One region of the Thalassotalea crassostreae genome, then DNA from elsewhere that is predicted to be linked to it. Evidence: predicted binding sites of a transcription regulator. Region 1 holds the regulator's gene; each other region holds the start of a gene.
What was found. The regulator FNR, encoded in region 1, switches genes on or off when oxygen is low (the NO sensors DNR and NnrR bind a similar motif). The targets are predictions, from matches to a motif close to TTGATCTAGATCAA.
Positions count from the first base shown of each region.

Region 2: the regulator FNR is predicted to act here: its motif matches at 1,852-1,865, upstream of LT090_RS01230 (FeoA family protein).
Region 3: the regulator FNR is predicted to act here: its motif matches at 1,511-1,524, upstream of LT090_RS00125 (OmpW/AlkL family protein).

Region 1 is NZ_CP017689.1:2,096,889-2,101,318, forward strand. It holds gene LT090_RS09105 (heavy metal translocating P-type ATPase) at 1-383, shown strand, start outside; gene ccoS (cbb3-type cytochrome oxidase assembly protein CcoS) at 380-586, shown strand; gene LT090_RS09115 (sulfite exporter TauE/SafE family protein) at 583-1,251, shown strand; gene fnr (fumarate/nitrate reduction transcriptional regulator Fnr) at 1,295-2,017, shown strand; gene uspE (universal stress protein UspE) at 2,223-3,143, shown strand; gene ttcA (tRNA 2-thiocytidine(32) synthetase TtcA) at 3,344-4,279, shown strand.
Region 2 is NZ_CP017689.1:263,737-268,166, reverse strand. It holds gene LT090_RS01245 (porin) at 1-346, shown strand, start outside; gene LT090_RS01240 (FMN-binding protein) at 473-1,000, shown strand; gene LT090_RS01235 (PepSY domain-containing protein) at 1,025-1,795, shown strand; gene LT090_RS01230 (FeoA family protein) at 1,956-2,180, shown strand; gene feoB (ferrous iron transport protein B) at 2,180-4,372, shown strand.
Region 3 is NZ_CP017689.1:27,142-31,571, forward strand. It holds gene LT090_RS00120 (DUF3413 domain-containing protein) at 1-1,485, opposite strand, end outside; gene LT090_RS00125 (OmpW/AlkL family protein) at 1,596-2,261, shown strand; gene aroE (shikimate dehydrogenase) at 2,403-3,221, shown strand; gene LT090_RS00135 (hypothetical protein) at 3,218-3,433, shown strand; gene LT090_RS00140 (gamma carbonic anhydrase family protein) at 3,487-4,032, opposite strand.

The DNA.
Region 1 (4,430 bases):
CAGCGACTGATAAACTAATTCTTATCAAGCAAAAACAAGAATACGGAAAAAACGTTGCTATGGTTGGCGATGGTGTGAACGATTCACCAGTATTTGCCGCAGCTCACATTTCAATAGCAATGGGTAGCGGTACGGAAATAGCAAAAAGTGGGGCTGATGTTATTTTACTTAATAACCAACTTTCAAGCTTATTAAATCTCACCCGCATATCCAATAAAACATCTAGAATTGTGAAACAAAACTTTGCTTGGGCGTTTGCTTATAACTCGATAATCCTGCCACTGGCAGTATGTGGTTTTATCACGCCATATATGGCAGTATTAGGTATGTCAGCAAGCTCTATTATCGTGGTTACCAATTCACTAAGGTTATTAAAGTCATGAGCGTGATCTATATTCTTATCCCTGTTGCTCTGGTCTTTACGGCGATTGCCATTTATTTGTTTTTCTGGGCGGTTAAAACAGAACAATTTGATGATCTTGAGAAACAAGGCATGAGCATTCTATTTGACGATGATAAGCAACAAAACAACACTCGCGAAAATAATCAAACCTCTAGCAACGAAGAACTAGAAAAGAAAAAATGAGCTTAGACTTTTTATCGGCATTTTTGATTGGTTTAGCGGGTGCAGGACACTGCGTCGCAATGTGCGGTGGCATTACCACAATGTTGACGTCATCAATTGCCGGTGAACGTAAGCTAAACTTTTCGTTACTTTTAAGCTATAACTTAGGACGCATCTCTTCCTACGCTATCGCCGGCGCTATTGCTGGTTTAACAGGCTCGTTAGCGGCAAAATCCATCGGCGATCATATTATTTGGCTTAAAGTTATTGCTGCAGTCTTTGTTATATTACTTGGTCTATACATTGCCAAATGGTCATTCTTATTAAATCGTGTTGAGGCCATTGGTTCGTATTTATGGAAGTACCTACAACCATTCTCGAAACGATTTATACCGGTAACAAATATCAAGCAAGCATTGGGGTTAGGTGCAATTTGGGGATGGTTACCCTGCGGCCTTGTGTACTCAACCCTTACATGGTCTGTAGCAAGCGCTGATTGGCTAAATGGCGCATTAATTATGGCTGCCTTTGGTTTAGGAACGTTACCCGCTCTATTAACTTTAGCGTCAGGATTTGCATTTATCACCACAACCTTACGCAGTGACATTTTTCGAACCCTAACCGCTCTACTTCTAATTGCATATGGCGGTTATTCATTAATGATTGCTCTACAACAAATATTTTAGTAAAATTTAACGATTAATTAATAGTTTATAGAAGTTAGTAGTTATGCCTCAAACAATCCCGGTTGCGAATAATATTAAGTGTCAAAATTGCAGCATAAGTGAATTGTGTCTTCCTTTTAGTTTAAATGAATCAGAGCTTAACTTACTTGACGACATCATTTCTCGTAAAAAACCGATTCAAAAAAATACACAAATATTTAAAGCCGGCGAAAACCTTCATACGCTCTATGCCATCCGTTCAGGTACTTTTAAAACGTTTATAATTTCAGAACAAGGTGAAGAACAAATCACTGGTTTTCACTTAGCTGGTGATTTAATGGGATTCGATGCGCTTTCTAAGAAAAAACATCCAAGTTTCGCGAAAGCGTTAGAAACGTCAATGGTTTGTGAGATCCCATTTGAAGTATTAGATACGCTATCTAATAAAATCCCTAAGCTTAAAGCACAAATGATGAATTTAATGAGCAACGAAATACTCTGCTCTAGCGAGATGATTTTATTATTAAACCGTAAAAATGCCGAAGAGAAACTTGCTACATTTTTAGCAAGTTATGGCCATCGTTTAGGTAGTCGTAATTTATCAAATATGGAATTCAACCTGCCGATGACTCGCAGTGAAATTGGTAATTATATTGGCTTAACAATTGAAACTATTTCTCGTTTAATGACAAGGTTTCAAAAAGAAGGCCTTATTAAAGTCGAAAATAAGTTTATAACGATTATTGATAAGGACGCGTTATACCAACTTGCAGGCTTTAATAAATAGCCGAGGACTAACTCTTTACATAAGGCACCTAAACGGTGCCTTTTTTGTGTTTAAAATCACATAATCTTTTAAAATATTTGATACGAATCAATAAGCTATGATTATTACTATTTTTAATGCTAACAAATTTGTAACAATCAATAGAAGCGATTAAGCTTAATATACCGTTTATTTATACAAATTCTCGTTAATTAAGGCCAGACTCATGGAAAGTTATCAAAATATCCTCGTTGTTATTGACCCGACTACAGAAGACCAAAAAGCATTGGCAAGGGCATGCACCCTTGCGAGCAAAACCAACGCAAGGATTACTGCTTTTTTAACTATCTACGACTTTTCATACGAAATGACCACAATGCTGTCAGGTGAAGAACGAGAGGCAATGCGAGAAACTGTAGTTAATGACAGAGAACTATGGCTCAAAGACCTCATTAAAGACATGCCGTGTGATATTAGCACTAAAGCGGTATGGCACAACCGACCTTTTGACGCGATATTAAGTGAAATCCGTGATAATAACTTCGATTTAGTAGTAAAAAGTACTCATGAACACCCTGCACTGCAGTCAGTGATATTCACACCAACGGATTGGCATTTAATTCGAAAATGTTGGGTACCTTTATTACTTGTTAAAGAACATCAATGGCCAGAAAATGGTCATGTACTTGCTGCCGTTAACGTTGGTAGCGAAGAACTCGAGCATCAATCGCTAAATAACAAAATTACCGAAGAAGCCCTTAATCTTAGTAAGTTGATCACCGCAGATACTCATTTTGTTAATTCTTACCCTGGAACACCTATAAATATTGCTATAGAAATTCCGGAATTTGACGCCAATGAATATAACCAAGCAATGAAGAACCATCACCGCGATGTAATGCGAGAACATGCTGATAAATTTGGCATTGATTATGATTTTCTGCACGTTGAAGAAGGATTACCAGAGGATGTTATTGAAAAAGTAGCTAACGACATCGATGCAGAACTCGTCATTCTTGGTACAGTGGGTCGTACAGGTCTTTCAGCTGTACTTATCGGCAATACTGCTGAGCATGTAATAGACAGACTTAACTGTGATTTATTGGCGTTAAAGCCTGACGGTTATGAATCACCATTCTTGAAATAACCAATTCATTATATTTATTGCGACTATTGCTTAACAATCTATCCAAACACCCCGTGTGATTACTCCAGTTTTATCACACGGATCACTAACATTTAACTTATCGTTAACCTTAAAATAACCGAGTCCTACTTTGCCTGAGCACTTTGCTCAGGTATAATGCGCGCTTTTTAAACTTAATCATAAATGCAAAGGCTTCAAGCATGTCTATAGACGTTAGCACCGAGAAAAGCGACGAAAAGTTAGCTAAAGCAAAACTTAGCAAATTAGAGAAACGATTTCGTCACAATGCAGGTAAAGCGATCAGCGATTACAACATGATCGAAGACGGTGACAAAGTTATGGTCTGTCTATCAGGTGGTGCTGATAGTTATACGATGCTTGATATATTGTTAAAATTGAAGGCCTCTGCACCGATTCATTTTGATATTATTGCGGTCAACCTAGATCAAAAACAACCAGGCTTTCCAGAGCATATTTTACCTGCTTATCTAGAGGATTTAGGTGTCCAATACCACATAATTGAAGAAGATACTTACGCTATCGTCAAAGATAAGATCCCAGAAGGCAAAACCACCTGCAGCCTATGCTCTCGCTTGCGTCGTGGCATATTATACAGTACCGCAAAGAGGTTACGCGTAACCAAAATAGCGCTAGGTCACCATCGAGATGACATGATAGAAACCTTAATGCTTAATATGTTCTTCAATGGTACTTTAAAAACCATGCCTGCAAAGCTTGTTTCAGACAATGGCGAGCATGTCGTTATCCGTCCTTTAGCGTACTGTAAAGAAGTTGAAATAAAGCAATACGCTGCGCTAAAACAATTCCCGATTATTCCGTGTAACCTTTGCGGAAGTCAACCAAACTTACAACGTCAAAATGTGAAAAAGATGCTTAAAGATTGGAATGTGCAATTTCCGGGACGAGCTGAATCAATTTTTACTGCGATGCAAAATGTAGCACCATCACATCTAGCCGATCACTGTTTGTATGACTTTAAAAATGTTGATTTGTCGTCGGGTGTGATCAACGGTGGTGACTTGGCGTTTGATAAAGAAGAAATTAAAGCGCCAAATATCACAACAACACTAAAAATCGAAGAAGTTAATCGTTTAGACATTATCGAAGTAAAGTAAAATAGGCCTCATAAGGCATTAAGTCGGTAAGTTAGTATCAATGCACAGCTTTTTCTGTGATTTTAGTGGCATTTAGCGTAAAATTCGTCAACATTGCGGCGTAGATACAACATCATTAAAACTCAGTGCCAAAAACTTATTACTTAAAATG
Region 2 (4,430 bases), 1.8 Mb from region 1:
TTTAATTCAAGCGCACGCTATTTATCAAGTGAATGACTTCTCTATACGTGCTTTATACGCAACATGGGATATCGATGGTGATGAAGCAGCCGCACTTGGTCGTGATGAGCAAACAGGTTGGTACATTGAACCGTCTTACAAAATCACTGAAGAATTTGGCGTGTTCGCTCGTTATGCTGAATACAATAACGAAGCAGGTTTAAGCGACTCAGATGCGGTTGAATCAACAAGTGCCGGCATCAACTACTACTTACATGAAAATGTAGTATTAAAAGCTGACGTAGAAGAGTTAGGTGGCTCTAAAGATTCAAAAGGTTTCAACTTAGGTTTTGGTTACCAATTCTAATCAAAACAGTTAAAATCGATACTAAAGTGAATAAGAGCTTGCTCTTATTCACTTTGTTCGTTTAAAAAATACAGAAAATTTTCTATATTTTTTAAGCGAATAAAGTCCATATAAATAAGGCATAATGTGATCAAATTAACATTTACGATATTGATGTTTTTAGCTATTAGCTCTTTTGCTAGAGCGACTGACGTGTATCAAACCAATGAGCAGTTTCTGGCTCAAACATTTAACGGCAATGCACCGAAAGCCAATGTAATGTGGTTAAACGCGGAAGACAAGGAGACAATTAGCTCGATCATGAGCCGTAAATTCAATAAGTTACGCATACGTTATTGGCAACAAAACGATAAGACAGCCTGGATTATCGATGAAATTGGCAAAGAGAAACCAATTACGATTGGTGTCCATATAGAACAAAACAAAATTATTAACCTTTCTGTGTTAGCATTTAGAGAAAGTCGCGGTGATGAAGTTCGTCATCAATTTTTTACTAAGCAATTTATCAACGCTCAAATAGATGAAGAAAATCAGTTAAATCAAAATATTGATGGTATAACTGGTGCTACAATGTCGGTACGAGCATTGAAAAAAGTTGCTCGGTTGACGCTATGGTTAGACAGTAAAACGAAACCGAAATTGGCAAAATCATAACAAGGCATACTGCAACAAAATAGAATGGTTAAAAGAGCAAACAATAAAAAGCGATCATTACATTCAATGGTTATCCGTCATTTGCGAGAATTACATCGTAAGTTGGGTATCTTTTCTGCGCTTGCATTAATTTTTTTGGCTGTATCAGGCATAGCACTTAACCATACCGAAGCATTTAAGCTTGGCCATATCAACATAACTAACCAATGGTTATTACAACATTACGGCGTTAAAGATCCTATTGATGTCGAATACTTTTCAGAAAAAGAGTTTTTTGTTGCCGATAGTTTAGTTTTTCACAATCACGACTTATTACTTGAAAACCAAGACCCAGTAATTGCCATAGCAAAGTACTCCGACTTTCATATTATTTTGTCATCGAATAAATTGACCTTATTAGATGAAACCTACGCATTAGTCGACCAAATCACAAGTGATGATGGTTTGCCATCAAGCATAACAGCAATAAGTATCAATAATGACAAGGTGATCTTAAATACCTCACAAGGGTATTTTCAAAATGAAGAACACCTATTTACTTGGCAAAATATTGAAGCGATCACCGAGCCTTTATGGTTAGCCCCTACAGATGTTAACATTGACGATATTAACAACGCTAAAACAATCTATAAATCTCAATTTTTATCACTAGAACGAATCATTTTAGATGCCCACTCCGGTCGCATATTCGGGGACTATATGGTGTTATTTATGGACCTAATCGCAATAGCAATAATTATCCTTTCACTCAGTGGATTATATATTTGGGTTCGATACGCTCGTGCGAAGCGATAATTTCATCGTTTAAGTTGGCTCACGTTACCTAAACCAAGCAAATTCGTCTTATTTTGTTGCTCTGTATCAATTAATAACCGTTTTTTACATTATTTTATTGCTGAATTGCCGATCATTTTATAAAATCAAATGAGAATGATTATTATTTAAGGTGTACTTTATGACTCTTGCGGAGTTACAACAAAGCCAACGAGCTAAAATCAGTTATCTGCCAGATAATTTGGATTTGACGGCGCAGTTGATGGAACAAGGTTTTTCTCTTAAGTCAGAAGTATTCATGGCACAAAAAGCCCCTTTTAATGGACCTATTGCCGTTCGCTTGCACGGAACTAAAGTGTCTATTGACGCAAATATTGCCAAACAAATAGGTATCGAACTAGTCTAATGTCATCTCTTTCAAATATTGCACTTGTCGGGTTTGCTAATGCCGGCAAAAGTACGTTTTTCAATAATCTCACTGGCTCAAAGCAAAAAACAGGTAACTGGTCTGGAGTTACTGTTGCTAGCAGTAAAAAACAATGTAAGTTAGCGGGTGTTGATTACCTAGTTACTGACTTACCTGGTGTTAATTCCTTAACCTCACGAGCTCAACAAAGTAAAGATTTAACCATCACTCAGGACTTTTTAAGAACGGAAAAGCCTGACATCTTGATCAATATCGTTGATGCTACTCAGTTAAAAAGACAATTATATTTAACCACCCAGCTATTAGAGCTTGGTCTGCCAATGTGTGTGGTTGTTAATAAATCTGATCGCAAAGAAACAGACGAATTGAATTTGCAATTACTGAGCGCAGAACTAGGCTGTCCAGTCATTGCCGCCAATAGTCTTGATAAAGATCTTACCGTGAAAGTAGAAAAACTACTGTCACTTACCAACAGTAAAACTAAACGACCAACTGCATTGCAACTGCCCAAAATTGTTTTAGAGAAACTTTCACAAGGTACTCAAAACTTATTAGAGCTTGAGCAAGGTGATTGTCAGAGTGGTCAATGCCAAAATCATAATGAAGAAACCATTGCTATTATGCAGTCTCGTTATGATTTTATTAATAAGTTAGTAGAAAAAGTTACCATTAGCGAAAAGGCTAGCCATTCATTTAGTGACCGAATCGACAAGTACATCCTGCACCCGTTATTAGGTTTACCTGTTTTCTTACTAGTAATGTATTTATTGTTTATGTTCGCCATCAACGTTGGTAGTTCATTCATAGACTTTTTTGATATCTTTGCTGGTGCTTTTTTCGTTGATTACCCGCAAAGTTTCCTCGCTCAATTCGGACTACCGATTTGGCTACTTACGATTATTGAAGGGGCGGGACTTGGGTTACAGACCGTTGCTACATTTATCCCAGTAATTGCTTGCTTGTTTATTGGTTTATCAATTTTAGAAAGTAGTGGTTATTTAGCGAGAGCTGCATTTGTAGTTGACAGTTTAATGCAAAAGATTGGTTTACCCGGTAAAGCATTCGTACCACTTATCGTAGGCTTTGGCTGCACAGTTCCTGCCGTTATGTCGGCTCGAATTCTTGACAGTGAGCGAGAGCGCATTACCACGATTATGATGTCTCCATTTATGTCTTGTGGAGCAAGACTGCCAGTTTATGCGTTATTTGCCACTGCATTTTTCCCAGAAACCGGACAAAATTTAGTATTCCTTTTATATCTTATTGGGATTGCTGCCGCGCTATTTACCGGGCTATTGCTAAAGCATACGATTTTAATGGGCAAAAATTCGGTCAATATAATGGAGTTACCTCTTTATGAGCTGCCGAAATTTACTGATTTATGTGCTCGAGTATGGCGACGTACCCTCTCCTTTATAAAAGGCGCGGGTAAGACAATTGTCATCGTAGTGTGTATTTTAAATTTCTTTAACTCGCTTGGTACTGATGGAGAATTTGGTCATCAAGATACTGAAAAGTCTTTATTAAGCCAATCGGCGCAGATAGTAACACCGCTGTTAGAGCCTATGGGGATTAAGGAAGATAACTGGCAAGCCGGTGTTGGTATTATTACTGGTATTTTTGCAAAAGAAGCACTGGTAGCTACGTTCAATAGCTTATATTCAGCACCTGAAAGCGAAGCAGGTGAGCTAAGTACGATCCCAGAACTATGGGATGAAGCAACTGATACAGTTTTAGAGAATTTACTTGGGATTCAGCCGGACGATCCGCTTGGCACTGATATTGGTGATATATCTGATATTCATGTTGCAGCCCAAGAGCAAGGTGTTGAAGAAACAACGATCACGATTATGCAGTCTGCATTTGCTGGAACTATAGGGGCATTTAGTTATTTATTATTTATCTTGCTATATACTCCATGTGCGGCGGCAATGGGCGCAATAAAGAATGAAGTTGGCACACGCTGGGCACTTTTTGCCGGCACGTGGAGTTTCGCACTTGCTTATATGGCCGCTACATTTACATTCCAAATAGCCAATATAACCACTCAACCAGTCTATGCAATGATTTGTATTACCGGGGTGATAGCAGCATTTGTATTGATATACGCTTGGTTAAAACGTTTCGGTAAGCAAATATTAACTATCCCTGTTCAGGTTTCATTCAGGTAGCCACCTTTATCTGAGACACATAGCAACAGCATTAAAGAGCCACTTAACGCTTTTTAAT
Region 3 (4,430 bases), 1.8 Mb from region 1:
TTGGTAGGTTGAGTAGTTACTGTTATGGCCCCAATAATTTTTGCCGCTATCGTTGAACTCTTTGCCGTGATCACCGGTAATGATGATGATGGTATTGTTAATTTCATCACCAAGCTGTGCAATGACTTTCGCTACTTGCTGGTCCATAAAGTAAATTGCATTTCGGTAAAGGTTTAAAAACGGTGTAGCGTCATAATCGTTATTCAGCGCCATATAATTTATATCATCTAAAGATGGCTTATATTTGCGTTCAAAATCGTCTGGAATAGAAAAACCATGGGCCGCATCAAATAACATAAATGAGAAAAATGGTTTGTCATTCGACTTTTGTTGATGCCAATTAATAAAGTCTTTTGTCAGGTCTATGTCACGTTCATAAGGCTTGTCGCCAACAGAGTGGGTTCTTAAACCGTCAACACTGGCAAATATTGTTTGATCAAATTCAGGACTCGTTAATTTCGCACTTGAAAAAATACCCATTTGATATTCTTGCTGTTTTAACACTTCCATCATTACCGGACTGCGTTGTTGATCGAGTATGGTCTGCCAGTAATGACCGGGAATACCATAAAACAAACTGAACATGCCGTGGCGAGTATTGTTACTACCACTAAAATGCTGGTCAAAACGAGTAGAGTTTTCAGCAAGATTATAGATATTTGGCGTTAAATCCTTATCCATCATATCGGCGCGCCAGGAATCAAAAACGATGATCATCACATTTTTCTGTTGTTCAGCAGCGCTGCATTGCAATGCTTGCAGTGGATAGTTAATTGACGACTTAACTTTCTTTTGCTTTAACAGCGCTTGTTGTTTTTGCGCTTCGATGTTTACCACACCAAATTTTGCCATTAAGCTTTTTGCGGTCAGCGGAAAAGAAAGCGGTAAATATCTCGCTTGTTGAGTGATTTGCTTTTTAAACATTGCGTCAGCCCAGGTATGGATACCGTGACCACAGAGTAAAAGTACAAACCAGATCTTGACCATAGGTTTGAGTGAGTAAAACTTTTCTTTATATTTAAATCGGATGTATTCACTGATAAATATTTGAGTCGCAAAAAACGCTAAGATTATGCTGATAATCATCGCCCAAAGCTGCCACGAAAAACTAAATATTTCAGTACCACCCTCGATCATCAATTCAAATACAATGGTGTTGAAATGAAAACGATATTGTTGATAAACAAATGTGTCAGCGAGTAGCAACGATAACGCCAACGCTATCAAGGTAATTGCTATTGATCGAAACACCCATCCTACTTTAATCAATCGAGCAAAAATTCTTAAACCAACTAACAATAGTAACGCTAATAAACCCAGTTGTGCGATGCCGTAGCTAACAATAAAAAGAAATGAAATTGTATCTTGTGGGTATGGGTGTGGGCCGAAATAACGTAGGGAAATTATCAGTGCAATTAGCAAGTTTACGATTAAGTATCGGTTAAGCCAGCTCTTGTTGTATTTATAATTAGGATTAATAAGCATTTTCGTTTTAATAGTTATCAGTTATTTGTTTTAAATCAAAATATTCATTTTCTAGCTCGTTACAATTTATCACAGTTTTTAACATTATGAATATATATAAGGCAACGGCCATGAAAAAGAATTTAATAAGTTTAGCATTAGTGTCTCTTCTAGCAAGCAATGCGGCAATCGCAGCGTCATACCAAGAAGGTGACTTTGTTGTTCGTGGCGGTGCCACTATGGTTGCACCTGACGATGGTAAAGCTGGCGTTTATTTAGATGGCACTAATTCTGGTTTAGAAGTAAGTGTTGATGACAATACCCAGTTAGGTTTAAATTTTGTTTACTTTTTTGATCGCAATTGGGCTGTTGAAGTATTAGCGGCAACGCCTTTTACTCATGATGTACAACTTCATGCGGGTAATGAAGAAACGACGTTAGCAGAAGTAACTCATTTACCACCAACAGTAAGTGCAATCTATTACTTTAATACCGGCTCAAAATTTAAGCCATATGTGGGTGCCGGTCTTAACTACACAGTTTTCTTTGACGAAGAATTTCAATCTGGTTTCGAAGAAGCAGGATTCAGTGATTTAGAATTAGATGGTTCTTTCGGTTTTGCTTTGCAAGTAGGTGCCGATTACCAACTTAATGATAAATGGCACGTAAACGCATCGGCTCGTTATATTGATATTGGTACAGAAGCTAATTTCTTAGTAGCAGATTCTATTAAAGGTACGGCAGATGTAGATGTTGACCCAATGGTATTTAGTTTAATGCTAGGTTATAAGTTCTAACATCGGACTTAACGCACATATAATAATGCCACTTGCGATTTCGTCGGTGGCATTTTTTATTTTAACTTATAAGCAGATGTTCTTTTATTTAACCATTGTTTTGGTTAATCTCTAGTAAAACCACCTAATTAGTAAAACACCATGGACAGCTACCTTGTTTACGGCAATCCAATAGCCCAATCTAAATCGCCATTTATTCATCAAATGTTTGCACAACAATGTCAGCAGAACATTGAATACGATAAACGTTGTTCTACCGAGAATGAGTTTACTGACGAGGTACATAGGTTTATTGCTAATGGCGGAAAGGGCGCTAATGTTACTGCGCCTTTTAAAGAACAAGCAATGCAACTGAGTGATGAACTTAGTGTTCGTGCAAAAGCAGCCGGCGCGGTAAATACATTGTCTTTTAGCAACAACATAATTTTCGGCGATAATACCGATGGCGTTGGTTTAGTTAATGATCTAATTGACAATAACATCACCTTAACCGGTAAAAGCATATTATTAATGGGTGCTGGCGGGGCGGCAAGAGGCGTTATTCAACCACTTTTAGAGCAAAACCCACAGCAACTAATTATCGTCAATCGAACATTAGAAAAAGCCAAACAGCTAATATCTCATTTTAACGATGAACGTCTATCTGCGATTTCATTCGAGCAAACAGCAAATATAAACGTAGATGTAATCATTAATGCTACCTCGGCTAGCTTGTCCGCAAAATTACCTCCGCTTAGCGTTAGCGCCATATCGCCTTCTACAGTTTGTTATGACATGGTTTATGGTAAAGAATTAACACCGTTTTTAGTGTGGTGTGCAGATAATAATGCCAGTAAAGTCATTGACGGATTGGGAATGTTGGTTGGCCAAGCCGCTGAAAGCTTTTATCAATGGCGAGGGGTGAGACCGGATCCAAAACCGGTATTGTTGGCATTGCGAGAGATGTTGGATAAGTCATGAACCAAGCCATTTTAATTAACGATGATTTTGAATATATAAAGCAAGATAGTTGTTGGCGATTTACTGGGATGTTAAACGCCGAGCGAGTTACTATCTATATAAAACATCAAAACCAAACCTTAACTGATTCGCTTAAATTTGATTTAGAAGAAATGGTAGAAGAATTTCTTGAAGAAGATGAGCCAGATGACAAAAACGAAATCTGGCTGTAGCTTGTTTAATCAGGTTGCCGCAGAGCTAATTTGAATTTAGGACTGTTCTAATATTAGTTTTGCTCTAATAAATACTCGTCTTTTAATCTAACGTAATTTGCATTTGTTGCTTTCAAAAAGTGAAGTTCGTCTTCAGTTAAAGGTCTTTTCTTAGTGGCCGGGTTACCTACATATAAATAACCGGCGTCTAGGACTTTATTTGGTGCAACTAGTGAACCGGCACCGATGATAATATCGTCACCAACTACTGCTCCATCCATTACTATTGCGCCCATGCCAACCAAAATTCGATTCCCTAAGGTGCAGCCGTGCAACATTACTTTATGTCCTATAGTCACTTGTTCGCCAATGACTAGAGGAAAACCATCTGGATTACGTTCAGTTTTTCGAGTGACATGCAGTACGCTGCCATCTTGAACATTAGAGCACCGGCCTATGGATATTGAATTTACATCACCACGAACGACAACCAACGGCCAGATACTAACGTCGTCCGCGATAGTGATATCGCCGATAACAACACTTGAGTTGTCTATATAAACATTTTCTCCAAGTTTAGGTGTTATTCCTCGGTAGCTTCGTAATTTTGAATTTGTCATCATTCGCGTCTCTTAATTAATTTATATTGATAATAGCAAGTTATTACTAATCTACTTACTATTTTACCTTTACTTTAAAAGATTTTTTCCATCAAAATATTTAGTCGGCCATTATAAACTTTGTGAACAATATTTTAACAAAATTGATCTTTATATTAATAAAAAGGCCAATTATATAGCGATCTGTACAGAATATAGACGAACAAACTAGTTTTTTAAATTAATTCAAAAAAACAGTTGACCTTATCTTAAAAATCCCTAAAATGCGCATCCACTTCTTCGGGACATCCCAAGACAGTGTTTTGACAAGTTTGGTTATCGATATTGATAGCAAAACGGTGAAGAAAACTTTTTTTAAAACTCTTGAAAAAAGTCGTTGACATCAAAACTGGATGACG